Regions from separate parts of the Achromobacter sp. NPDC058515 genome, predicted to be linked through region 2. Evidence: predicted binding sites of a transcription regulator. Region 2 holds the regulator's gene; the other holds the start of a gene.
What was found. Region 2 encodes NrdR, which represses ribonucleotide reductase genes. Its sites were predicted from a motif close to CACNANATNTNGTG; they were not measured.
Positions count from the first base shown of each region.

Region 1: ACFWP0_RS20895 (ribonucleoside triphosphate reductase) is a predicted target of NrdR. The motif match lies at 5,393-5,406, and genes of this name have one in related genera.

Region 1 covers NZ_JBHXNI010000013.1:213-7,779, reverse strand. The annotation lists gene ACFWP0_RS20915 (catalase) at 13-2,400, opposite strand; gene ACFWP0_RS20910 (hypothetical protein) at 2,411-3,025, opposite strand; gene ACFWP0_RS20905 (PepSY-associated TM helix domain-containing protein) at 3,297-4,907, shown strand; gene ACFWP0_RS20900 (DUF3325 domain-containing protein) at 4,904-5,254, shown strand; gene ACFWP0_RS20895 (ribonucleoside triphosphate reductase) at 5,413-7,407, shown strand; gene nrdD (anaerobic ribonucleoside-triphosphate reductase) at 7,465-7,567, shown strand, end outside.
Region 2 covers NZ_JBHXNI010000014.1:56,066-63,632, forward strand. The annotation lists gene ACFWP0_RS22035 (peptidoglycan DD-metalloendopeptidase family protein) at 1-1,120, opposite strand, end outside; gene tyrS (tyrosine--tRNA ligase) at 1,376-2,605, shown strand; gene ACFWP0_RS22045 (YbhB/YbcL family Raf kinase inhibitor-like protein) at 2,678-3,331, shown strand; gene ACFWP0_RS22050 (LysE family translocator) at 3,400-3,777, opposite strand; gene glyA (serine hydroxymethyltransferase) at 3,970-5,220, shown strand; gene nrdR (transcriptional regulator NrdR) at 5,426-5,905, shown strand; gene ACFWP0_RS22065 (GlxA family transcriptional regulator) at 5,951-6,913, opposite strand; gene ACFWP0_RS22070 (cysteine hydrolase family protein) at 6,933-7,496, opposite strand.

The DNA of each region.
Region 1 (7,567 bases), on a different contig from region 2:
CGGCGCGCCGCCTCAAACCTTGGGCGGCGCGGTCTCCCGTTCGGGGTGCCGGTGCTTGCCCAGCGCCTCGATGAAAGCGGCCGCGCCCTTGTCCGCGGCGGCATCGCCCAGCAGCAGGCCGCCGTCGTCCGGGTCCGGCTCGATGCCCGCGGCCGCGAATACCTTCGCGCCCTCGCCCATGCCCATCAGCGTCTTGCCATGGCGGAAGGCGTCGCGCAGGAACTCCAGCGCCCGCCCGTCCGCCTGCAGGCGCGCCACGGCCGCCGCGCCGCCGGGCACCAATGCCCCGTCGAACACGCCCGAGGGATGGTTGTCCAGCGATGCGTCGGCGTCCAGCGCGCCCCCGCCATCGGCCTTGAGCGGCCCGATGCGCTGCCCCACCAGCCGCACCACGGCGCCCGCCTTGATCAGCGCGTCGGCCACGGCGGATACCGCCTTGCCGTCCACGCCCTCGGCGACCAGGATGGCCACCTTGCGCGTGGCCACGCCGCCGTCGCCGGGCCGCGCGGTCAGGGACAGCGCCGGGGACACCTCCACTTCGGGCTTGGGCGGCTTCTCGATCGCGCGCGGCAAGGGTTCCGGCAAGGCCATGCCCAGCTGATCGGCCACCGCCTGGGCAAGTTCGTCCGACACATTGCGCAGGGACGCCACCATCCGCTGCCGGATGGGGGGCACCGTCAGCTTGCTCAATTCAAACGAGAAGGCATTGATGATGTGCTGCCGTTCCCAGCGCGTCTGGCTGTTGTAGAACAGCGTGGCCTGGTTGTAGTGCTCGGCGAACTTTTCCGGATGCCCGCGCAGTTCGTCTCCGGCGACCGGCTCGGGAAACGGCACGAAGCCGTCCATCCCCGCCTGGAACGGACAGCCGCCCGCCAGCGAGTTGGGCTCGTAGGCGACCCGCCCGCGATGGATGGCCTGCCGGTGCATGCCGTCGCGCTGGTTGTTGTGCACGGGCGCGAGCGGCGCATTGATCGGGATCTCGTGGAAATTGGGGCCGCCCAGCCGCGAGATCTGCGTATCCACATAGGAATGGATGCGGCCGGCCAGCAGCGGGTCGTTGGTGAAGTCCAGGCCGGGAACGATATGCGCGGCGCAGAAGGCGACCTGCTCGGTTTCCGCGAAGAAATTGTCGGGATTGCGGTCCAGCACCATCCGGCCCACCGGCACCACGGGCACCAGTTCCTCGGGCACGATCTTGGTCGGGTCCAGCACGTCGAAGCTGAATCCGTCGGCCTGATCGTCCGTGAACACCTGCACTCCCAGCTCCCATTCGGGGCCGTTGCCGGCGTCGATGGCTTCCCACAGGTCGCGCCGGTGGAAGTCGGGGTCTGCCCCCGACACCTTGACCGCCTCGTCCCACACCTGCGAATGGGTGCCCAGAACAGGGCTCCAGTGGAACTTGACCAGCCGCGATTCGCCCTTGGCGTTGACGAACCGGAAGGTATGCACGCCAAAGCCCTGCATCATCCGGAAGCTGCGCGGAATGCCCCGGTCCGACATGACCCACATCAGCATGTGGGTGGATTCCGGCATCAGCGACACGAAGTCCCAGAAAGTGTCGTGGGCGGACGCGGCTTGCGGCATGCCGTGGTGCGCCTCGGCCTTGACCGCGTGGACCAGGTCCGGGAACTTCATCGCGTCCTGGATGAAGAAGACCGGAATGTTGTTGCCCACCAGGTCCCAGTTGCCCTCGTCGGTGTAGAACTTCACGGCGAAGCCGCGCACGTCGCGCGCCGTATCCTTGGAGCCGCGTTCGCCGGCCACGGTGGAAAACCGCACGAAGACCGGCGTGCGCTTGCCCTTTTCGGCAAACAGCGACGCGGCGGTCAGGTCCGTCAGCGGCTTGTAGCACTCGAAGTAGCCATGCGCCGCCGAGCCGCGCGCGTGCACGATGCGTTCCGGAATGCGCTCGTGGTCGAAGTGCGTGATCTTCTCGCGCAGGATGAAGTCCTTCAGCAAGGCGGGCCCGCGCACCCCGGCCTTGAGCGAATGCTGGTTGTCGCCAACGGGCACGCCCTGGTTGGTGGTCAGCGCCTGGGCGCCGCCGTCCGCGCGCACGCGGGCCAGCCGGCCGTCGACGGCGTTGACGCCCGGCTCGGCCGGGTCGCCAGTCTTGTCCGACGCTTCCTTCTCGGACAGGGAACTGGCCCCGACGGACGGGTCCACCGCGTCCACGTGGGCGCCCGCGTAGGGGCAGCGCGCGGCTTCTTCGCCGTACTCCGCGGCCTTGTTGGCGTTATGGGGGATGGCGCCGGCCGTGGCGCCGACGGCCGCGGCCCGCTTGAGGGCCGGATGCGCGGCATTGGCGGCGGGGCCGGAGGCCGGGCCGCTATCGGTGTTCATATAGGCGGTGTCGAGCGCGGCGTTCGGACCAGCCTTGCCTGGTTTCTTGCTTGCCATGGAATGTCTCCTAGTTCGTCAGCAGCTTGTCGCGCGCCTGCTCGGCCCGCGACGCGCCTATGGCGGATTCCACCTGCTTGACCTCTTCCGGCGGCGGCAGCACGGCCGGGAAGCCCAGCGACTCGATCCACAGTTCCCGCGACCAGCCGTGCGTGTGATACAGGTGGTGGTCCTCGTCGGTCGCCACGGCGTCGTACGCCTGCTTGAGGATCCTGGCTTCCTCGCCGGAGTGCTTTTCGGTGATGACGCCGATCAGCGCCCAGTTCGCATGGTCCTTGGTTTCGGCCAGCACCACGCATTCGGTGGCCACGAGCTGCGCGGCATCCGGGTCCCCGGCGCTTGCCGCCATCTTCATGGCCTTGACCAGCGATTCGCCCAGATGGCGGACCACGTCGCGGCCGGGCGACTTCGCCTCGGGGTCCAGCTTCAATTGCTCGAAGACGGTCAGCAGCACGCGGCGATGCGTGCGGGTTTCCTCCAGGTAGCCCAGCCATTCCTTCTTCAGGTCGTCGTTGACGGCACAGGACACGGCGGTCTCGTACACGGCAAGGCCGCCGATCTCGGTCTCCAGGGCCTGATACAGCAGTTCCTTGATCTGTCGGGCGTTTCCGGCTTTGCGTTTCATAGGGTGCTCCTTGGCATCTGTCTTGGGGCATCGGCGACGGGCCCCCAGCGGTCATTCGGGATGGAAGCGGCCAGCCAGCAATCGCCGTGCCCGGCCCTGCGCGGCGGGCGCGCCGCGCGCCCAGCGCGCAGAAAATACAAACTCCTTGCCATCGCAACCATGACCCCAATTAGCTTAGAATTGGAACCATTCTCAATAAAAACGTAACCGCCCGGCGCGCGGCGGCGTCCACAACAAGAGGCTCGTCCTGAAATCCGGTTTCCGCCTGTCCATGGCCTGGCTCCACACGTGGGTCGGCCTCTGGTTTTCGTGGCTGCTGTTTGCAGTGTTCCTGACGGGTTCGCTCGCCGTCTTCTCCGAGCCCATCACGCACTGGATGACGCCCGAGCACCAGGCGGCCGAAGCCCGGGCGGCGCGGCAGGCATCCGAGCCGGTCGACCGGGCGCGGCGGCTCGAACTGGCCGTGGACTACATGTCGCGCAAGCACGCGGGCGCGGGCATGTGGGAGATCTGGCCCGTCAACCGCGGGCACGACAACGGCCTGACCGCGTACTGGTTCGACAAGAACGGCCAGTACGCCGAAGCGGAGCTGGATCCCCTTACCGGCGCCGAGCTGGACGACCACCATGACGACGAAGGCCGCGCCACCCTGGGCGGCACGCACTTCGTGAACTTCCATTACACGCTGCACGACGCCGGGCTCGGGCTGTGGATCGTCGCCTTCGCCACCATGGCGATGCTGGTGGCGCTGATCTCGGGCGTGGTCACGCACAAGCGCATCCTCAAGGACTTCTTCACCTTCCGCGCCAGGAAGGGCCAAAGGTCCTGGCTGGACGCGCACAATGCGGTGGCGGTGCTGACCCTGCCCTTCCAGTTCATGATCGCCTACACCGGCATCGTGATCTCCAGCGCGGTGCTGATGCCCGCCCCTGTCGCCGCCCACTATGGCGCCGGCGCGCAAGCCGCCCGCCTGTACCTGGCCGAGATGACGGGCGAAGAGAAGACCGCGCGCACGGGCGCGGCGCTGGCCATGCCGGCGCTGGAGCCCATCGTGGGGCGGGCCGAGCAGTTGATCGGCCAGACCGCGCGCGCCATCGTCATCGCCAACCCCGAAGACAGCTCCATGCGCATCGCCGTCTACGGCTGGAACGAGGACGCCGACACCTTCCGCAGCATCAGCGCCACCACCGGCATGGCGGAGTTTTCCGGGGACGGCGGGGAGTTGCTGCGCATGCGGCCCGCGGGCGGCGTGAACGGCGGCGCCGCCTCGCTGACGCGCCAGGTGATGTCGGACCTGCACATGGGGCAATTCGGCGGACTGGCCATCAAGTGGCTGTACTTCATTTGCGGCATGGCGGGCGCGGCCATGATGGGCACGGGCGCGGTGCTGTTCATGGTCAAGCGGCGCGCCAAGCACGGCAACGAATTCGGCGCGGCGACGGCGCGGGCCTACCGCCTGATCGAAGGGCTGAACGTGGCGGCGCTGGCCGGGCTGGCCATCGCCTGCGTCGGCTACTTCTGGGCCAACCGCCTGCTGCCGGTCGCGCTGGAGAACCGCGCCCTGTGGGAATTGCGCGGCTTCTTTCTGACCTGGGCGCTGACGCTGGCCCACGCCTGGCTGTGCAGCCCGCGCCGCGCCTGGATCGCGCAACTGACGCTGCTGGCCGCGCTGTGCCTGCTGCTGCCGGTGCTGTCGCTCGTCATGCTGGGCGATCATCCGATCGCGCAGATCGCGCGCGGCGACTGGGAAAGCGCCGGCGTGGAACTCACCGCAATCGCATTCGGCGTACTATCCGGCTGGGCTGCCCTCCGCTTGCACAGGCAGCCCCTGACCGCGCCTCCCCAGCGCAAACCCCGCGCAAACCAGGAGGCTGCCGCATGAACATGAACGATCTCTTCGCCATCGCGATGGCGCTGCTGCTGACCTACGCCGGCATGGCCTGCCTGAGCCTGGCGATGCCGCGCCACTACGACCAGGTCTGGGGACGCGATCCCGGCGCCGGCCACACGCGCGTGCTGCGCGGCGCCGGCGTGCTGCTGCTGGGCCTGGCCATCCTGCCCTGCGTGGGCTTGTGGGGCAATACGGTGGGCGTGGTGGCCTGGCTGGGCTGGCTGTCGGCCGGCGCCCTGCTTTGGGTCGGCATGCTGTCCTGGGCGCCGCGCCCCGCCGCGGGCACGGCCGCGCTGGCGGTGGCGATATCGCTGGTGGGCGTCGGCATCGGTTTCTAGAGTTCCCCCGGGGCGGACGGGGCCGGATTGCGCATTTCGCACCCGGCGCCGCGCATTTGATGCGCATCAACCAAGACTGACATCCTGCGCTCGCGCCCCGTCGCGAGCACCATATGTGGTGGTAGAGTTTTCACACCCCACTACATATGGTGTCAGTCATGCATATCCAACACATCCTCAAGCGCGACGGCCGCGTCGTTCCATTCGATCGCGACAAGATCGCGCAGGCCATGGCGGCGGCGGGCCAGGGCACCGGGGAGTTGGACCTGGCGGGCGCGCAGGCATTGACCGGCGCGGTCATCGCGGCGCTGGCGGACAACGTATGTCCCGGCGTCGAAACCATCCAGAACCGCGTGGAAGAAGCGCTGGTCCAGGCGGGCCACTGGCGCACCGCGCGCGCCTACATCGTCCACCGCGAGCAGCACGCCCGCCTGCGCGCGCTGCGCCACACGCTGGTGGACGTGGAAAGCGCCATGGAAGAGTACCTGGACCAGCGCGATTGGCGCGTCAACGCCAACGCGAACCAGGGCTACAGCCTGGGCGGCCTGATCCTGAACGTGGCGGGCAAGGTCACGGCCAACTACTGGCTGTCCAACGTCTTCGCGCCGCAGGCCGGACGCGCCCATCGCGAAGGCGACATCCACATCCATGACCTGGACATGCTCAGCGGCTATTGCGCCGGCTGGTCCCTGCGCCAGCTGCTGACCGAAGGCTTCAACGGCATCCCCGGCAAGGTGGAATCCACGCCTCCCAAGCACATGTCGGCCGCCATCGGCCAGATCGTGAACTTCCTGGGCACGCTGCAGAACGAATGGGCGGGCGCGCAGGCCTTCAGCTCCTTCGACACCTACATGGCCCCCTTCATCCGCCGCGACGCGATGACGTACGCCGACGTGAAGCAGTCGATCCAGGAACTGATCTTCAACCTGAACGTGCCCAGCCGCTGGGGCACGCAGACGCCGTTCACCAACCTGACCTTCGACTGGACCTGCCCGCCCGACCTGAAGGAGCAGATCCCCTACGTGGGCGGCGAGGAAATGCCCTTCTCCTACGGCGAGCTGCAGGCCGAGATGGACATGATCAACCGCGCCTACATCGAGGTCATGATGGCGGGCGACGCGAAGGGACGCGTCTTCACGTTTCCCATCCCCACCTACAACATCACCCCCGACTTCGACTGGGACCATCCCAACACCGAGCGCCTGTTTGAAATGACGGCGCGCTACGGGCTGCCCTACTTCCAGAACTTCCTGAATTCCGACCTGGAGCCGCACATGGTGCGCTCCATGTGCTGCCGCCTGCAGCTGGACCTGCGCGAACTGCTCAAGCGCGGCAACGGCCTGTTCGGCTCCGCCGAGCAGACCGGCTCGGTGGGCGTGGTGACGGTGAACTGCGCCCGCCTGGGCTACACCTGCCGAGGCGACGAGGCGCAGCTCATGGACCGCCTGGACCACCTGCTGGGCCTGGGCCGCGACGTGCTGGAGACCAAGCGCAAGGTGGTGCAGCGCTACATCGACCAGGGGCTCTATCCCTATACCCGCCGCTACCTGGGCACGCTGCGCAATCACTTCAGCACGCTGGGCGTGAACGGCATCAACGAGATGATCCGCAACTTCACGGACGACGCCGAAGACGTCACCACCGCGGCGGGCCACGCGCTGGCCGTGCGGCTGCTGGACCGCGTGCGCGAGCGCATGACCGAATTCCAGGAAGAAACCGGCCACCTCTACAACCTGGAGGCCACGCCGGCCGAGGGCACCACCTACCGCTTCGCGCGGGAAGACAGGAAGCGCTATCCCGGCATCCTGCAGGCGGGCACCGACGCGCAGCCCTACTACACCAACTCCAGCCAGCTCCCGGTGGGCCATACCGACGATCCGTTCCATGCGCTGGAGCTGCAGGAGACGCTGCAGGGCAAGTACACCGGCGGCACCGTGCTGCACCTGTACATGAACGAAGCGGTGTCTTCCGCCGACGCGTGCAAGCAGCTGGTGCGCCGCGCGCTGTCGAACTTCCGGCTGCCCTACATCACCGTGACGCCCACGTTCTCGATCTGCCCGAATCACGGCTATCTGGCCGGCCACCACGAGTTCTGCCCCAAATGCGACGCCGAACTTGTCGCCAGGCAATCCGCGTGCTGCGCCCCGGCCTAGCGCCGGGGCCTGTTCCCCGCCGGGCATCCGCCCGGCATCCCCTTCCAAGGAAACCCTATGCAAACCTTGACCGCCCCCGTCGCCATCTCCGCTCCCGTCGCCCGGCTGGACGACAGCCAGCGCGTGCGCTGCGAAGTCTGGACCCGCGTGATGGGCTATC
Region 2 (7,567 bases):
TCTGGTGGGCGTACAGGGTCGAGTATTTGCCGTGGTGCTTCACGATGACGACGTTGCCGTAGCCGTTCTGCCAGCCCGAGAACTCGACCGTGCCGTCCGCGGTGGAGTGGATCGGCGTGCCCGAGGGCGCGGCGTAGTCGACGCCCTTGTGTCCCGTCCAGGTCTTGTGGATGGGATGCATGCGCATGCCGAACGTGGAGCTGATGCGGCTGAACTTCAGGGCGGTACGCAGGAACGCGCCGCGCAGGCTGGTGCCGTCGAAGTCGTAGTACGAACCGCTCTTTTCGTCGGGGCTGAACCAGACGGCGCTGTAGGTCTTGCCGCCGTTGATGAATTCCAGGGCCAGCACGCGGCCGGCTCCGGCGTAGCGGCCGTCGTGCGAACGCACTTCGTAGACCACGCGGAACTGGTCGCCTTGGCGCAGGTCGCGCAGGAAGTCGATCTTGGCGCTGAGGATGTCGGCCATCTGCATGGTGACCGAATCCGGGATGCCGGCGGCGTCGGTGGCGCCGAACAGCGACGACTTGATCGTGCCCACGGCGACGCGGGTCTGGCGGTCGGTGCTTTCGGTGACTTCCTCGGCCTTGTAGCTGTCGCCGGCGGGCGCGACGTGCAGCATGCGCGTCACGACCTGGCCATCCGCCTCGTTGCCGGGGGTGTGGATGTAACGCAGCCAGATCAGGTTGCCCTGGTCGTCGGTGGCGGCCTGCACGGAGCGGCCCGGGTACAGCTTGTAGATGCTGCGGGCGCTGGCGTCGTGCGTCAGGAAGCTTTGCAGATTCGGGGCGTCGAGCTCCAGGCGCTGCAGCACCGCGGCCAGCGTGTCGCCGGCGCGGATGCGGGTTTCGCTGATATAGGGCGCGGCGCTGGGGCTGCTGACCTCGACTTGCTCGGAGGTCAGCGGCAGAATGCTCTGGATGATGCGCGACGGGGGGAGTTCGCTGCGGTCGGGTTGCTGCACCATGCCGAGAGCGGCGGCGCCTGCGAACAGACCAATGGCGGTGACGAGAAGAGTGCGGCGGAAAAGTCCCGAGCGGTGGGGCTTGGGCTCAACGGGCGCAAACAGGGCAGCAACTTTGCGCTTGATGCTACTCGCCAGTTCGTGGAGGCCACGATTCATCGTGAAGATACCCTCTCAGGTGGCTTGAGCTCGCAGGGTGCGTGACACGAACGGCCCTCGCGCGCCACGTTTCCGGGGCAAGGGCTGGCGCGGGGCGCATCTTGTGAACAACGGGTGGTAGGCCGAACCACAACTGCGTATATGACAGTTGCGTATGATTAGGCCGGTATCCTAGCCGATTCGGCTAGAATTTTCGATAGTTTTCGTCACTTTTTACACCTTTTTGTCGGCTGAAGCCGCATTGGTCCCCCTGTCATGTCACCCTCCGAAGCCCCTATCACCCCCGAAGTTGAAGCTGATCTGCGTATAGCCAAGCGCGGCTGCGATGAGCTGTTGGTCGAATCCGAATTCGCCCGCAAGCTGGCCAAGAGCCGCGCCACCGGCGTGCCCTTGCGCATCAAGCTGGGGCTGGATCCCACCGCGCCGGACATCCACCTGGGCCACACGGTGGTGCTGAACAAGATGCGCCAGCTGCAGGACCTCGGCCACAACGTCATCTTTCTGATCGGCGATTTCACCTCCACCATCGGCGACCCCAGCGGCCGCAACAGCACGCGCCCGCCGCTCACCCGCGAACAGATCGAGGCCAACGCCAAGACCTACTATGCGCAGGCCAGCCTGGTGCTGGATCCGTCCCGCACCGAGATCCGTTACAACTCCGAATGGTGCGATCCCCTGGGCGCGCGCGGCATGATCCAGCTGGCGTCGCGCTACACGGTAGCCCGCATGATGGAACGCGAGGACTTCACCAAGCGCTTCAAGGGCGGCATCCCCATCTCGGTGCATGAATTCCTGTATCCGCTGATGCAGGGCTATGACTCGGTGGCGCTGAAGTCCGATCTGGAGCTGGGGGGCACCGATCAGAAGTTCAATCTGCTGGTCGGGCGCGAGCTGCAAAAGGAGTACGGCCAGGAGCCCCAGTGCATCCTGACGATGCCCTTGCTGGTGGGGACGGACGGCGTAGAGAAGATGTCCAAGTCCAAGGGCAACTACATCGGCATTTCGGAGTCGCCCGATTCGATGTTCGGCAAGCTCATGTCGATTTCCGACACGCTGATGTGGCGCTACTTCGAGCTGCTGTCGTTCCGTTCGCTGGAAGACATCGCCGCGCTCAAGCAGGAGATCGACGGCGGCCGCAATCCGCGCGACGCCAAGGTCATGCTGGCCCAGGAAATCATCGCGCGCTTCCATTCCGCGAAGGCGGCGGACGATGCCCTGGCCTCGTTCGAGGCGCGTTTCCGCGACGGCGCCATTCCTGAAGACATGCCCGAGGTGAACATCGGCGGCGCGCCGGTCGGCATCCTGAAGCTGCTGCGCGAAGCCGGCCTGGTCGCTTCCGGATCGGAAGCGCAGCGCAACGTGGAGCAAGGCGGCGTGCGCGTCAACGGCGACCGCGTGGAAGACAAATCGTTGCAATTGCCGGCGGGGACTTACGTCGTTCAGGTGGGCAAGCGCAAGTTCGCGCGTGTTAACTTGAACCCGTGAATGCGAAGTTTTTGATACGCTGAGGGTACGGACAGGGGCAGGGCGCCTTTGCAGCACATCAAGGAGCACGACATGGAACTTTCGAGTTTGTCATTTTCCGATCACGAGTCGATTCCCGAGCGCTACGCATTCGGCAGGATCGATGCGCAATCGCACGTCGCGCTGGCAGACAACTACAACCCGCAGTTTTCCTGGGACGACGTCCCGGCGGGCACGCAGTCGTTTGCCTTGCTCTGCCACGACCCTGACGTGCCTTCGCGTCCCGACGACGTCAACCAGGAAGGCCGCGAAGTGCCGGCCGACCTGCCGCGCGAGGACTTCTTCCATTGGGTGCTGGTGGACCTGCCGGCAGACCTGCGCGAGATCGACGAAGGCGTGTTTTCCAACGGCATCACGCCGCGCGGCAAGGGCGGTCCCCTGGCGCCGATGGACGCGCGCCAGGGCATCAACTCCTATTCCTCGTGGTTCGCCAACGACCACGACATGAGCGGCGAGTACTTCGGCTATGACGGCCCGTGCCCGCCCTGGAACGACGCGCTGGTGCACCGCTATGTGTTCACGCTGTACGCGCTGGACGTCCCCAGCCTGAACCTCCAGGGGTCGTTCACCGGCGAGGACGCGCTTCGCGCCATCCAGAAGCATGTGCTGGCCCAGGCATCGCTGACGGGCACGTACACGCTCAACCCGAAGCTTGCGCCCAAGCAGATCGGCGCCACGTCGGCCTGATTCCGGCTGCGTGATGAACCAAGGGCCGCGTATGCGGCCCTTTCCGTTTTGCGGCGAGCCAACCTTCGTCAGGCGGCCACGCGCTTTAGGCGCAGCAGGGCCAGGCCGAATGCGACAAAGATCGAGCCCACCACGCGGTTGAGCCATACGACGATGCGGGGTTGGCGCAGCAAGCCGCGGGCGCGGCGGGCAAGTGCGCCGTAGGTCAGCAGCGACACCAGCGACATGGCCATGAAAATGCCGGTCAGGATGAGGAACTGCGGCAGCAGCGGCTCGTGGGCATTCAGGAACTGGGGAAACAGCGCCGTGAAGGCAGCACGGTCCGCAATCCGCCGGCCGCGCCGTTGCGGATGGCGAGCATGGTGGCGGGGCCGGGACTGATGACGCCAGCCGCGGCTACTAGTGAGTAGGTTATGAGCGTGGCGCTTTGCATGAAAGTTTCTCAAGTCGGGTTGAGAGCGGTTTCCGGAGGCGGGGGAATGCCGTGGTTTTCACGCCCGTCCGGCGCATTTTGCCCGGGTTCGGGGCATTTTGGCGGCAATTGATTCCGCCCGACGCGGTAAACTACTCAGCATTCTCCGGGTTTACCCACCCGATGCAGTTTTCTCCTCTCTTACCGCCTCAGGAAACCCCCCGTCATGTTTGACCGCAACCTCACCCTGTCCAAGGCTGACCCGGACGTTTGGGCCGCCATCCAAAAGGAAGACGTTCGCCAAGAGCAGCACATCGAGCTGATCGCTTCGGAGAACTACGCCAGCCCGGCCGTCATGGAAGCCCAGGGCACGCAGCTCACGAACAAGTACGCCGAAGGCTACCCGGGCAAGCGCTACTACGGCGGTTGCGAATACGTGGACGTGGTCGAACAGCTGGCCATCGATCGCCTGAAGCAGATCTTCGGCGCCGAAGCCGCCAACGTGCAGCCCAACTCGGGTTCGCAGGCGAACCAGGGCGTGTACATGGCCGTGCTGAAGCCGGGCGACACCGTGCTGGGCATGAGCCTGGCCGAAGGCGGCCACCTGACGCACGGCGCGTCGGTCAACGCCTCGGGCAAACTGTACAACTTCATCTCGTACGGCCTGGATGAAAACGAAGTCCTGAACTACGCGCAAGTCGAGCAACTGGCCAAAGAGCACAAGCCCAAGCTGATCGTGGCGGGTGCGTCGGCCTACGCCCTGCACATCGATTTCGAACGCATGGCCCGCATCGCCCGTGAAAACGGCGCGCTGTTCATGGTCGACATCGCCCACTACGCCGGCCTGGTGGCTGGCGGCGCCTACCCCAACCCGGTTCCGCACGCCGACTTCGTCACGTCGACCACGCACAAGTCGCTGCGCGGCCCGCGCGGCGGCGTCATCATGATGAAGGCCGAGCACGAGAAGATCATCAACTCGGCGATCTTCCCCGGCATCCAGGGCGGTCCGCTGATGCACGTCATCGCCGGCAAGGCCGTGGCCTTCAAGGAAGCGCTGGCGCCCGAGTTCAAGGACTACGCGCAGCAAGTGGTCAAGAACGCCAAGGTGCTGGCCGACACGCTGGTCAAGCGCGGCCTGCGCATCGTCTCGGGCCGTACCGAAAGCCACGTCATGCTGGTGGACCTGCGTTCCAAGGGCATCACGGGCAAGGAAGCGGAAGCGGTGCTGGGCCAGGCCCACATCACGGTCAACAAGAACGCCATCCCGAACGATCCGGAAAAGCCCTTCGTGACCAGCGGCATCCGCCTGGGCACGCCGGCCATGACCACGCGCGGCTTCACCGAAGCCGATGCCGAGCTGACCGCCAACCTGATCGCCGACGTGCTGGACAATCCGCGCGATGAGGCCAATATCGCCGCCGTGCGCGCCCGCGTCAACGAACTGACCTCGCGCCTGCCGGTCTACGGCAAGAAGTAAGCAATCGGCCCTGAGGCGGAGCCGGTCTGCGCCTCAGGATCCCGGACAAAGGGACGGCTCCGCAAGGCGCCGTCCCTTTTTTGCGCGGTTGGCGAGCGGACTGGCCCATACTATTAGGGACGAATTCGTCCATATTGGCGCTACCCGCGGGGCGCGTCGTTACAATATGCTCAATTATTGCCATCAGCGCCTTTAGGGAACACACATGCGGTGTCCATTTTGCGGCAATGCCGAAACGCAGGTCGTCGACAGCCGGGTGTCCGAAGAGGGCGACGCCATACGCCGTCGCCGCCGCTGCCTGTCCTGCGACAAGCGGTTCACCACCTATGAGCGGGTGGAGCTTGCCATGCCCTCCGTCGTGAAGCGCAATGGCAGCCGCAGCGACTACGATCCCGCCAAGCTGCGCGGCAGCCTGAGCCTGGCGCTGCGCAAGCGGCCAGTCAGCACCGAGGACGTGGACGCAGCCGTTGCCCGCATCGAAGAGCAATTGCTCGCCAGCGGGCTGCGGGAAGTGCCCACCGAACATATCGGCGAGCTCGTCATGAACGAACTGCGCAAGCTCGACAAGGTGGCGTACGTGCGCTTTGCCTCGGTCTACAAGAGCTTCGAGGACATCGGCGAATTCGTCGAGGCCATCCGCGAAATGCAGGGGCCGCTGCTGCCGGGCAAGCTGCGCAAGGAATAGCCGCCCGCCCGCGGCTGGCTTGCAATGACGGCGCCCTGGCGCCGTTTATTGCATGGGCGCCGCGCGCATGAGGCTGGGCGTCAGCGGCTGGAACTTGCGCCACACGCGGCGCATGTGCTGTGCCGATCCAAAGCCCGATTTCTCCGCCACGCGCTCCAGGTCCAGCCGGGTTTCGCGCAGCAGGTCGCGCGCCAGCGCCACGCGGATCTGGTAGAGATAGTCCATCGGCGTGCAGCCCGCATGCTCGCGGAACAGCCGCGTCAGGTGGCGCGGGCTGGTGTGCGCCTGGTCCGCCAGCGATTGGGCCGACCAGGGCGCCGCCGGGTTGCGCACGACCGCGTCCTGGACCCGGTGCACGCCCGGATGCATGTGGCTGCGGTGGTCCAGCCAGGGCGACAGCGTGGAATCCGAGCCGGCGCGGCGCTGGTAAACCACCATGTCGCGCGCCACTTCGCTGGCGACGCGCGGGCCGCAATGGCGCGACACCATGTGCAGCGCCAGGTCGATGCCCGCCGTGATGCCCGCGCTGCTGACCAGGTTGCCGTCCTCAACGAAGATGCGGTTGTCCTGCACGCGGGCGCTCGGGTCGATGGCGCCCAGCTGTTCCAGGCAGGAGTGGTGCGTGGTGCATTCGCGGTGCCGCGTGAGGCCTGCGGCGGCGGCGAACAGCGCGCCCGCGCAGACGGTCATCAGGGTGAAGCCGTCGGCGGGGTGCCTGATGGCCAGCCAGTCCACGATGGCGCGCGCGTCCGGGTCGTCCAGGCGGGTGTGCTTGCCCACCACGCCGGAAATGATGACCAGCGCATGGGACGGCAGCGCCGCGGGCAGGGCTTGGACATGCGCCAGATGCAGGCCGGGAATGCCGCTTTCGACGTCGCGGGAAGGGCCGCAGAAGTGCTGTTCGAAAGCGTCGGGGCAAAGCTTGTTGGCGACGCGAAAAGCTTCCGCCGGACCCGCCAGGTCCAGCAGGACGATGCCCCGCGACAGCACGAAGTACACGGGAATCATGCGCGCCTCCCGCGGCGGGCTATGCCGCCAGCGCGTCGGCGGCGCGCACGACGCGGGCAAAGCGGCCTTGCAGGACCAGTTCGGTGTGGTCGCGGATCTCGGCCGGCGTGTAGTGCTTGCCGGACGGGCTCTGCATGGCGAAGGTGAGGGTGGCGTCGGTGGGAAAGAGCACCTTGAAGCCGGCGTCGCTGGCGTGGCGCGACGTGGTTTCGCAGCACTGCTCCGTGCGGATGCCGCTCACGATGATGCCTTCGATGCCGTGTTCAAGCAGCCAATCGTGCAAGGTGGAGCCGTCCGCAGCCTTGGCGTACAGCGAAGAATGCACGGTCTTGTGGAACACGGCGGTGGGGGAAATCCGCAGTTCCTTCAGCGTTCTGACGTGCCCCGAGGCCAGCGAAAACGGGTTGGCGGGGTCGCTGGACGGGCTGGTGTGGAACACCTGCAGCACCGGAATGTCCCGGGCGGCGGCCGAATCGATCAGGGGCTGGATCTGCGCCAGGAACGCCGGATATTCGGATTCATCCCAAAACGGACGCTGGCGGAAAGATTCTTGTACGTCGATGACGATCAATGCCTGTTTCATGTCCGGCCTCCTGGCCTGCGAATTTAAAGGGATCGGAGCTATTTTTACCCCAATCGGCCGCCTTCGCGAGC